One region of the Paenibacillus sp. SORGH_AS_0306 genome, then DNA from elsewhere that is predicted to be linked to it. Evidence: riboswitches for the same ligand, from Rfam matches in the RefSeq annotation. Region 1 holds a riboswitch; each other region holds the start of a gene.
The links. Region 1 has a riboswitch for S-adenosylmethionine ahead of QE450_RS15175 (methionine ABC transporter ATP-binding protein). Riboswitches for the same ligand answer to the same signal wherever they lie in the genome.
Positions count from the first base shown of each region.

Region 1 (3,198 bases):
AGGTTTAGAATAACAACTACGCATTTAAAATGGTTGAGTTTTATCACTTGTGTTGTTATGTTTTTAGCGACTATGGGTGGACTGGTAGTAACTAAGTCTGATTCAGGATTGGGCTGTGGAAACGAATGGCCATTATGTCATGGCAAATTTATTCCTTCTCATACGATTTCTTCTTTAATTGAGTATTCTCATCGTATTGTGAGTGGGTTAGCCGGAGTCACGGCTCTATTCTCATTTATTGGATTTATGCTTTTCAATAAACATCGTGAACTTAAAATTTATGCATTTTTTACATTGTTATTTGTACTAGTACAAGCAGCTATGGGTGCATTAGCTGTTAAGTTTTCACAATCTGCTCCAATCATGGCACTACATTTCGGATTTGCAATGATCGCTTTTGCTAGTTCGTCGATGATGGCGCTTGGTGCAAGGCGGATGGATCAGCAAAAAGGTGATTTGCCAATTCCAGATGAACCACCGGTGAGTAAAGGAATGCGTAATCTAACATGGTTCGCAACTATCTACACATACATGGTGGTGTATACAGGAGCCTTTGTCACACATACCGATTCTAGAGGTGGGTGTTCTGGCGTATTACTATGTAATGGTTCTATCTTACCTGAATTATCCGGTGGGGTAGCGGTAGCATTTTTCCATCGCGTAGCCGCTTATAGTCTGTTAATCGTTATTGCAGTGCTAGCACATTATGCCTACCGTCGTCATCCATATAATCCAGGTATTCGTAAGCTTGGAGTGACTGCGATCGTATTTATTATCATGCAGATTCTAAGTGGTATGTTGAATATTGTAACGATGAAAATACCAGAGTGGTATTTCTTCTCCAGCATGTTGCATACGTTGTTGATTCAGATTTTATTCGGTGTGTTATGTTATATGAGTGTGCGTGTATGGCAATTAAGTCGTGGTACACGTGGCAAATTAGGGCAAAATGTATAACCGTATGATCTATTTAGATAGCAATAAAAAGTGAATATACATCCAATAGATTGCGTCAGATGAACAATTGATGAAAAATTTCTAATTTCCTTAGGAAATATTCATTTTTGCTTTGACAAAGAGTGTGAAGTTCACTATACTGAGAAAAGATTTTCATTTTCATTCGAATTTTTCATATTTTCTTATCGAGAGTGGTGGAGGGACTGGCCCGATGAAACCCGGCAACCGATTTTGGAATAGCTATTACGTAGTTTTCCAAAATGTCATGGTGCTAATTCCTTCAAAATGGCGTGTGCAATTGGTACATAGCGATTTTGGCAGATGAGAAGGAAGTATCTCTAATAATAGAGAACCCTTTTCTGCGAAAGGGTTCTTTTTTTGTATAAAGAAGAGAGAAGTGAATACCGACATATATGATAGCGAGAATATATCCGACTTATTCGATGGTTTATATATGATTAATGTAATATGAATGCAGGAATGAAGAAGTACAAGGAAGGAGCACCTATCTGTGATTGAATTAAAAAGTATTACTAAAACGTATGGTAAAGGGAAAAATCTAAGCCCTGCGTTAAGCGGTATAGATTTGAAAATAGAAAAAGGCGAGATTTTCGGCGTTATCGGTCACTCCGGTGCAGGTAAAAGTACATTGATTCGATGTATTAATTTACTAGAACGTCCAACCTCTGGTGAAGTATGGATCGATGGTGTGGAAATGACCAAGCTGAACAAAGCGCGCTTACAAGCAAGACGACGCAAAATAGGTATGATTTTTCAACACTTCAATCTATTATCTTCAGCGACAGTGTATGAGAACATCGCTTTTCCTTTGCGCTTAGTCAAAACACCGGAACGCAACATTAAAGAAAAAGTGAAAGAATTGCTCGCTCTAGTTGGATTGGAACAACATGCCAATAAATATCCTGCTCAATTATCAGGTGGACAAAAGCAGCGTGTCGGTATTGCTCGGTCACTAGCTAGTGACCCTGATGTATTGCTTTGTGATGAAGCGACATCTGCTCTTGATCCTCAGACTACAAATTCGATTTTAAAATTGCTGGTCGATATCAATGAGCGCTTTAACTTAACAATCATCTTAATCACTCATGAAATGCATGTTATTCAGAGCATTTGTGATAAAGTAGCTGTTATTCATCGGGGCGGCATTGTAGAACAAGGGCCTGTAACAAATGTCTTTTTGAAGCCACAGCATGAAGTGACACGTGATTTTATTTTAAATGAGTCTAATAATGCTGAATTACTAATTACTTCATGGACAGCACCAAATGTTCCTAATTCATTGACTGTCAAAGTGTCTTTCTTGGGAGATAAAACGTATGAATCGATCCTTTCGCAAACGGTACGTCAAACTGGAGTCGATTTTGCTATTTTGCAAGGAACGATTTCAACGTTAAAAAATGTACCGTATGGACAGTTGATTGTTCGCTTTGAAGGAACAGAAGGAGACATTAAGCGTACACTCGATGGATTGACCGCTGAAGGTCTCGATGTGGAGGTGATCAACTGATGGGTGAATTAGATTTCTCACAAATTGATTGGAATGAATTCGGTACAGCGACCTTAGATACACTCAAAATGGTAGGCGCTTCTGGATTATTTACATTAATTCTAGGATTGCCATTAGGTATTTTGTTATTTATTACAGGGCGTTCTACTGTAGCATGGGTGCGTTATTTCTATGCAGTGATCGCGTTTATCGTTAATATTTTGCGTTCGGTTCCATTTATTATACTGATTGTGGCGATCTTACCATTAACGCAAATTCTAGTAGGAACAACGATTGGTGTACTTGGAACGATCCCACCATTAGTTATTGCTGCCGCACCGTTTTTTGCTAGATTGGTCGAAACAGCACTTCGTGAAGTCGATCGTGGTGTGATTGAAGCAGCGAATGCGATGGGAGCTTCGTTGTGGCAGATTATAACGCGCGTACTTGTACGTGAAGCAATGCCAGGGCTACTAGCAGGTTTAACGGTTACTGTGGTTGCACTAGTCTCTAATACAGCGATGGCAGGGATGATTGGCGCAGGAGGACTTGGAACACTTGCAATCAACTATGGTTATTATCGCTATGATACAGCGATCATGCTAGTGGCTGTAGTCATCATGGTTATTATTGTTCAAATTCTACAAATGCTTGGTGATCGTCTAGTGGTTCATTTTTCGAGAAGATAAACAGTAATACAAAAGAGATTGAGCATAGAGTAGTTATTCTGCTGA
Region 1 covers NZ_JAUTBP010000001.1:3,481,446-3,484,643, reverse strand. Annotated here, with positions in the region: gene QE450_RS15180 (COX15/CtaA family protein) at 1-957, shown strand, start outside; SAM riboswitch class I at 1,137-1,285, shown strand; gene QE450_RS15175 (methionine ABC transporter ATP-binding protein) at 1,469-2,485, shown strand; gene QE450_RS15170 (methionine ABC transporter permease) at 2,485-3,153, shown strand.

Region 2 (3,198 bases), 2.7 Mb from region 1:
TAGCAAAATATCTTACGATCAGCGCTTGGCAGTATAAGCGCGAACAAGTGAAATCAAAAAAAGCTGTCCTTGTTCATCAATTGACGATGAATAAGGGCAGCTTTAATCTTTTCAGATCCAATCTTTTTTGCGGAAAGTGAAAAACATAGTCAAACCTAGCGTAATCATAATCCCGATCACCAATGGATAACCAAAACGCCAATGCAATTCAGGCATATCTTCAAAGTTCATTCCATAAATACCTGTAATTACAGTTAACGGCATAAATATCGTTGTGATTGCTGTAAATACACGCATGATTTCATTCGCACGATTAGAGATACTGGACTGATAAGCTTCTCGTAAGTTACCCATCAGATCGCGGAACGTATCAAACATCTCAGATACTTTAACCGCATTCTCATACACGTCACTGAAATATTTTTGCAATTGATCATCGATCAAACGGAGGTCTTTTTTATTCAATGTATTGATGACTTCACGCTGAGGTCCCAATACACGTTTGAGCCATAAAATTTCGCCACGCAAACCGATAATTTCGTTCAAATGCGATTTTTTGGTATGCATCAATATATTTTCTTCCAGTAGTTCGATCTGATCTTCGATCCGGTCACCGACAGCGAAGTAATTATCAACGACAAGGTCAATTAACAAATACATAAATTTATCAGCGCGACTCACTTCTTCTTCCCATAAAATCGGTTTGAGGACACGCAATTCATTAATTTTCTGCTTGGTCACCGTAATAATATAATGCCGTCCTAGAAAAATATTCAAGGCGCGCAAAAAAATCTCTTCGTTATCAAAACGAATACTGTTGACTACAATAAAATAATGACTTTCATAAATTTCGATCTTAGGACGCTGTTCTTCCTCACTCAAACAATCTTCTACAGCCAGATCATGAAGCATAAAAAGGGGTTGTAGTTCAATCAAATCTTCCAAATCTGCGTCGATCCAATAAAATCCTTCTTCAGGTGCTACCAGTGTGTCGGTAATATTTTCTACTGGAGTAAATGCTCCAGCATTGACGTGCCGAACTTTCATTGTGTTCTACTCCTTTATTATGAAATGAGCAGGGAAAGAAGCGGCAACCGCACACTTGTTTACAAAGCTTCGCTATAATTTATGAAAAACGGAGAAGATTTTTCAATAATGGCGCGTTACTCCAGTGCCCTATGGTTGTCGTTTGTTTCCTGCAATTTGTCCATCCGTCCTGCTGCCAACTGGGCCTCGGGTCGCCTTCCATTTTGAAATTCACCTCTTTGTGATTTAGATATTTATGAAAACCATGAAAAAACGTCAAATACTTGTTAAGTATACCGTGGTCGTGGAAGCCTTTCAAGCTTAAATAAGAAACCTCTTTTTGAAATCAACCAATATAGTTACCAACAACTTATTTATCGGTTCAATCTAATACATTTTTCACAGCACTTGACGGCAGACCGTAGAATAGTATAAATTATGGTATAAGAAAAGTATCAAAACATGTTATTTTAAATTGAATAAGCAAATCTTATCAAGAGCAGGTGGAGGGACTAGCCCGATGAAACCCGGCAACCGGCGGTATAACCGCACGGTGCTAATTCTTGCAGAGATATAAGTTGATGGATCATTCTAGACTTAATATCTGCTGACAGATGAGAGAGGCGTCTATTATATACGCGAACATATCGCAAATGACCTTTCTCAAGTATCAGGAGAAAGGTCATTTTTGTATATACTTATAATGAACCTTTCTCCTGAAATGATAAGAAATACACACATCCAAGGAGTGAACGAACATGCCAATTAAGATTCCGGATAGCTTACCTGCCAAAGAAGTATTAACTGGAGAAAATATTTTCGTAATGGATGATAGCCAAGCATTTCAACAGGATATTCGTCCATTGCGAATTGCTATATTGAACTTGATGCCTACTAAAGAAACAACCGAAACGCAGTTACTACGCTTACTCGGAAATAGCCCGCTTCAAATTGATATCTATTTACTACATGCACAATCCCATATTTCCAAAAATACATCGACTGAATATTTGAACTTATTTTATAAAACATTTGAAGAAGTCAAACATCTACGCTTTGATGGTCTGGTTGTGACAGGCGCTCCTGTAGAAACAATGGACTTTGAAGATGTGAACTATTGGGAAGAGATTCAAGGGATTTTTGATTGGAGTAAAAAGAATGTTACTTCAACGATGCATATCTGTTGGGCTTCACAAGCAGGGCTTTACCATCATTTCGGTGTTCCCAAAGTCGATTTGCCTGAAAAGTGTTTTGGTGTATTCCCACATACATTAAATAAAGAAAATGTAAAATTGTTACGAGGATTTGATGAGTTGTACTTTGCGCCTCATTCCCGTCATACCGAAGTACGTCATGAAGATATTGCCAAGATTCCTGAACTGGAGATTTTATCAGAATCGGAAGAAGCAGGAGTATACCTAGCCGCTACCAAAGATGGCAGTCAGATTTTTGTAACAGGGCATTCTGAATATGATCCATTGTCACTGAAATGGGAATATGAACGTGATATCGCTAAAGGAATGGATGTCGCACCGCCGAAAAATTATTTTCCCAATAATGATCCATCGCGCACACCACCTTCTACATGGCGTGCTCATGCCAACTTATTATTTTCCAACTGGCTAAACTATTATGTATACCAAGAAACACCATATGATTTGGAAAGTGCCAAAGCTGAAGCAGGTAATTACTGTATCTAATTTGAGATCAACCCAATCGATTGTTATTTCAGAGGAGGAATTATAGTATGACGGATCATCATTCAAGCGAACGAACTCTTAACATTGAAAGCAAATTGGCACAGATCGGTTCGATTAATGAACCGGTAACAGGGGCAGTTAATTTTCCGATTTATCAATCAACTGCCTTCCGTCATCCCGCTCTTGGTAAAAGTACAGGCTTTGATTATATTCGTACAACCAATCCAACTCGCGCTGTACTAGAACAAGCGGCAGCAGCATTAGAATCAGCAGATGCAGGATTTGCCTGTAGTTCCGGTATGGCTGCTTTACAGACCATTTTTGCGCTTTTCGGTCAGGGAGATCATCTGATCGTATCGCTTGATCTGTATGGTGGCACATACCGTCTGTTGGAGCGTATTTTATCCAAATTTGGAGTAACTGCTTCTTATGTAGATACCAATGATCTAGAAGCGTTAGAAAAAATAGTTCA
Region 2 covers NZ_JAUTBP010000001.1:824,493-827,690, forward strand. Annotated here, with positions in the region: gene corA (magnesium/cobalt transporter CorA) at 112-1,047, opposite strand; SAM riboswitch class I at 1,514-1,647, shown strand; gene metA (homoserine O-acetyltransferase MetA) at 1,785-2,726, shown strand; gene QE450_RS03545 (aminotransferase class I/II-fold pyridoxal phosphate-dependent enzyme) at 2,774-3,198, shown strand, end outside.
Region 2: another riboswitch for S-adenosylmethionine. It lies ahead of metA (homoserine O-acetyltransferase MetA); the one in region 1 lies ahead of QE450_RS15175 (methionine ABC transporter ATP-binding protein).

Region 3 (3,198 bases), 520 kb from region 1:
GAGTCTCACATGCTTGAGACGGTTCGTAACTCAACACACCACTAAGCGCATACGTTACCCAATCGCTAATACTGGTAAAACGATTCAATCGTTGATACTGCTGAGGATGACGCTCGCGTAATCCGACTAATTTCATTGCTGAAAATAAAGCAGACGGTGTTCTGCCTGTGATCGGATAAATAGAAGATTGGTCGCTATAGTGTTCTTCCCACTCACGTCCCCGATTATCAATATTCGGTAATCCTAGATAAGATTCACCTGCTTCATCAATCAGTACGATACCTTGACGCTGGCTCGTTGAAGTGACAGCGATAATCTGAATATCAGGAACGTTAGATAGTGCTACCTTAGCAAGCCCTGCAATCTGTTCCCACAATACTTCCGGTATAAAATGACGTGCATCTGCATATTGATTGTCATTGTGATACAAAATATCAGCTCGCTCAATCGACAATACGTTACCGTTGATATCGACAACAGCTACACGAGCATTACCGGTACCGATATCAAAGACTAGATAGGCTTTTTGTGTCATCGTTAATATCCTCCAAAATCGCTTTATTATAAAGTACTTTCACTGCGGTGTTATGATGCTCAAACCACTCTATGAGTGCCGTATTCATAATTTCTACATGATGATCTTCAACTTCATAAGTGGCACCTGCTAAATGTGGAATTGCTAAAACATTTGGCAATGAAATCAGTTCATAATCTTTAGGAAGTGGCGGTTCTTGATCAAACACATCGATAATCGCTCCACGGATTTGATTTTGTTGTAATTGTTCAACCAGTGCATGATGATCTACCACTACAGAACGTGCAGTATTCACAAAAATGGCGTCTTTTTTCATTGATTGCAATAATTCTGTGCCGATTAATCCTTTGGTATCTTCGGTTACAGGTAAATGAATCGATACAATATCGCTTGTAGCAAATAACTCGGCTAACGATACTTTTTGATCACGCGGATCAGGGCTGGTTACATAGGGATCGTAATAACGAATATCACAAGGGAAGCTCCGTAGTATACCTGCTGTACGCTGGGCTACTGCTCCAAAACCAACCATACCGACTGTTTTGCCAGCCAGTTCATTACCTTTAAACTTGAGATAAGCAGTTAAGCTACCACTTTGCCATTCCCCTGCTTCTAACCATTGGCTGGATGAAATAATACTGCGTAAAAAGGTAATTAGACTGCCGACTACCATTTCAGCTACAGCTTGTGCATTACGTGCTGGCGTATAGAACACAGGAATACGACGATCTGTAGCCACAGGTACATCTACATTAGAAGGAGTTCCTCGACAGACACCGATAAATTGCAGATGAGGTACAGCTTTAATTACCTTTTCAGTAATTTGATCTAATTCTGCAATAATGGCATCTGCTCCGGTTGCTTGTAATAAAGAGATCAATTCCTCTTCTTGATAAGCTTGCCCATGATCTTTCCAGCAACGGTAAATGACTTCTCCAAACGTATCTGCTAGTTGTTGACGACCTTGCTCATGATAAGGGGCGGTAATTAATATTTTCATTATTCAATCTCCTTTGGTACACTTAGGTGCAGTGTTATTTAAGTGAAGCTTTAAAGTAAGAAAGTGACTTGATATAGTGAGTTCTTGGTTTGCTACTAATAAGGTCATTATTTGACAATATAATCAACTGAGTCAACGACAATATACAAAAAACCTCTTTCCCACATCAAGGAAAGAGGTTCGCTATCTATTCATTATAATATTCAAATCATACGAATAAAATAATGCAATAATTCATCCTGCTTTCCTATCTCCCAAGCGATTCAAGCTTGCTGGAATTGGCACGTTTTTGCCGAGGTTTCGTAGGGCCAGTCCCTCCACCTCTCTGGATAGAAAATCTAATGTATGTAGTTGTCGAAAAAAACTTGCAAATCGATATCAGACACGATAAGGTATAAAACATCTAAATTTGTCGAATTCGAAATAATTTTCTTTATTCTAATTAAACCTAGTAAAAAAGTCAACATTAAATCTAAAATTTGATTTATGATAGTTTATAACGTATTTAAAGTCTATTTCTGTCATTATTAAGGTATGGGTATTACGAAAGGAGCATGATGTATGTCTAGTTATGTTGATCAACAAGATGGAGTATTTCCTTCAGTCTGCTCACTGGATTGTCCTGATCAGTGCGGACTGCTTGTTCATAAAGAAAAAGGTAAAATTATCAAAATTGCTGGAGATCCTAATCATCCTGTTACCAAAGGGAACATCTGTAACAAAGTTCGTAATATGACAGAACGTATCTATGATACCAAGCGCCTGACTACTCCACTCAAGCGGATCGGAGCAAAAGGCGAAGGTCTTTTTGAACCTATTTCATGGGAAGAAGCGATTACTACAATTACTTCCAAGTGGAAAACATTAATATCCACTTCCGGCCCTGAAAGTATTCTCCCGTATAGCTTCTATGGCAATATGGGCAATCTATCCGCAGAAGGGATGGATCGCCGCTTTTTCCACCGGATGGGGGCAAGTCTTTTAGAGCGCACCATTTGCACAGCCGCTGGTTCAGCAGGTTATAAATATACAATGGGTGGCAGTATTGGTACCGATCCTGAAGATACGGTAGATACACAGTTATTTATTTTCTGGGGTATTAATGCAGTTAGCACTAATATGCATCAAGTGACTTTAGCGCAACAAGCTCGCAAAAAAGGCGCTAAAGTTATTGTGATCGATGTGCACAAAAATCAAACTGGACGATCTGCGGATTGGTTTATTCCGATTTTGCCAGGAACAGATAGCGCACTCGCTTTAGGGATGATGCATATTTTATTTGCTGAAGATAAAGTGAATGAGGATTTTATGAAGCAATATACAGTAGGGCACGAACAATTGCGTGAGCATGTAAAGCAATATGACCCTGCTACTGTATCCACAATTACAGGCGTGCCTGTCGATGATTTATATCAATTAGCTCGTATGTATAGCGATGCTAGCCCTGCTCTGATTCGTATCGGAAATGGTCTTCAACATCATGATAACGGCGGTATGAATGTACGTACGATTGCCTGCCTACCTGCTATCACAGGACAATGGTTAGTACGCGGTGGCGGTGCTATTAAATCTAATACGTTCCAACTAACATTTAATGAAAATGCATTACAACGTCCAGACTTATTAGCTAATCGCAATACTCGTTCTTTTAATATGAATCAAT
Region 3 covers NZ_JAUTBP010000001.1:2,961,783-2,964,980, forward strand. Annotated here, with positions in the region: gene QE450_RS12825 (FGGY-family carbohydrate kinase) at 1-535, opposite strand, end outside; gene QE450_RS12830 (2-hydroxyacid dehydrogenase) at 507-1,535, opposite strand; SAM riboswitch class I at 1,780-1,871, opposite strand; gene QE450_RS12835 (molybdopterin oxidoreductase family protein) at 2,097-3,198, shown strand, end outside.
Region 3: another riboswitch for S-adenosylmethionine. It lies ahead of QE450_RS12830 (2-hydroxyacid dehydrogenase); the one in region 1 lies ahead of QE450_RS15175 (methionine ABC transporter ATP-binding protein).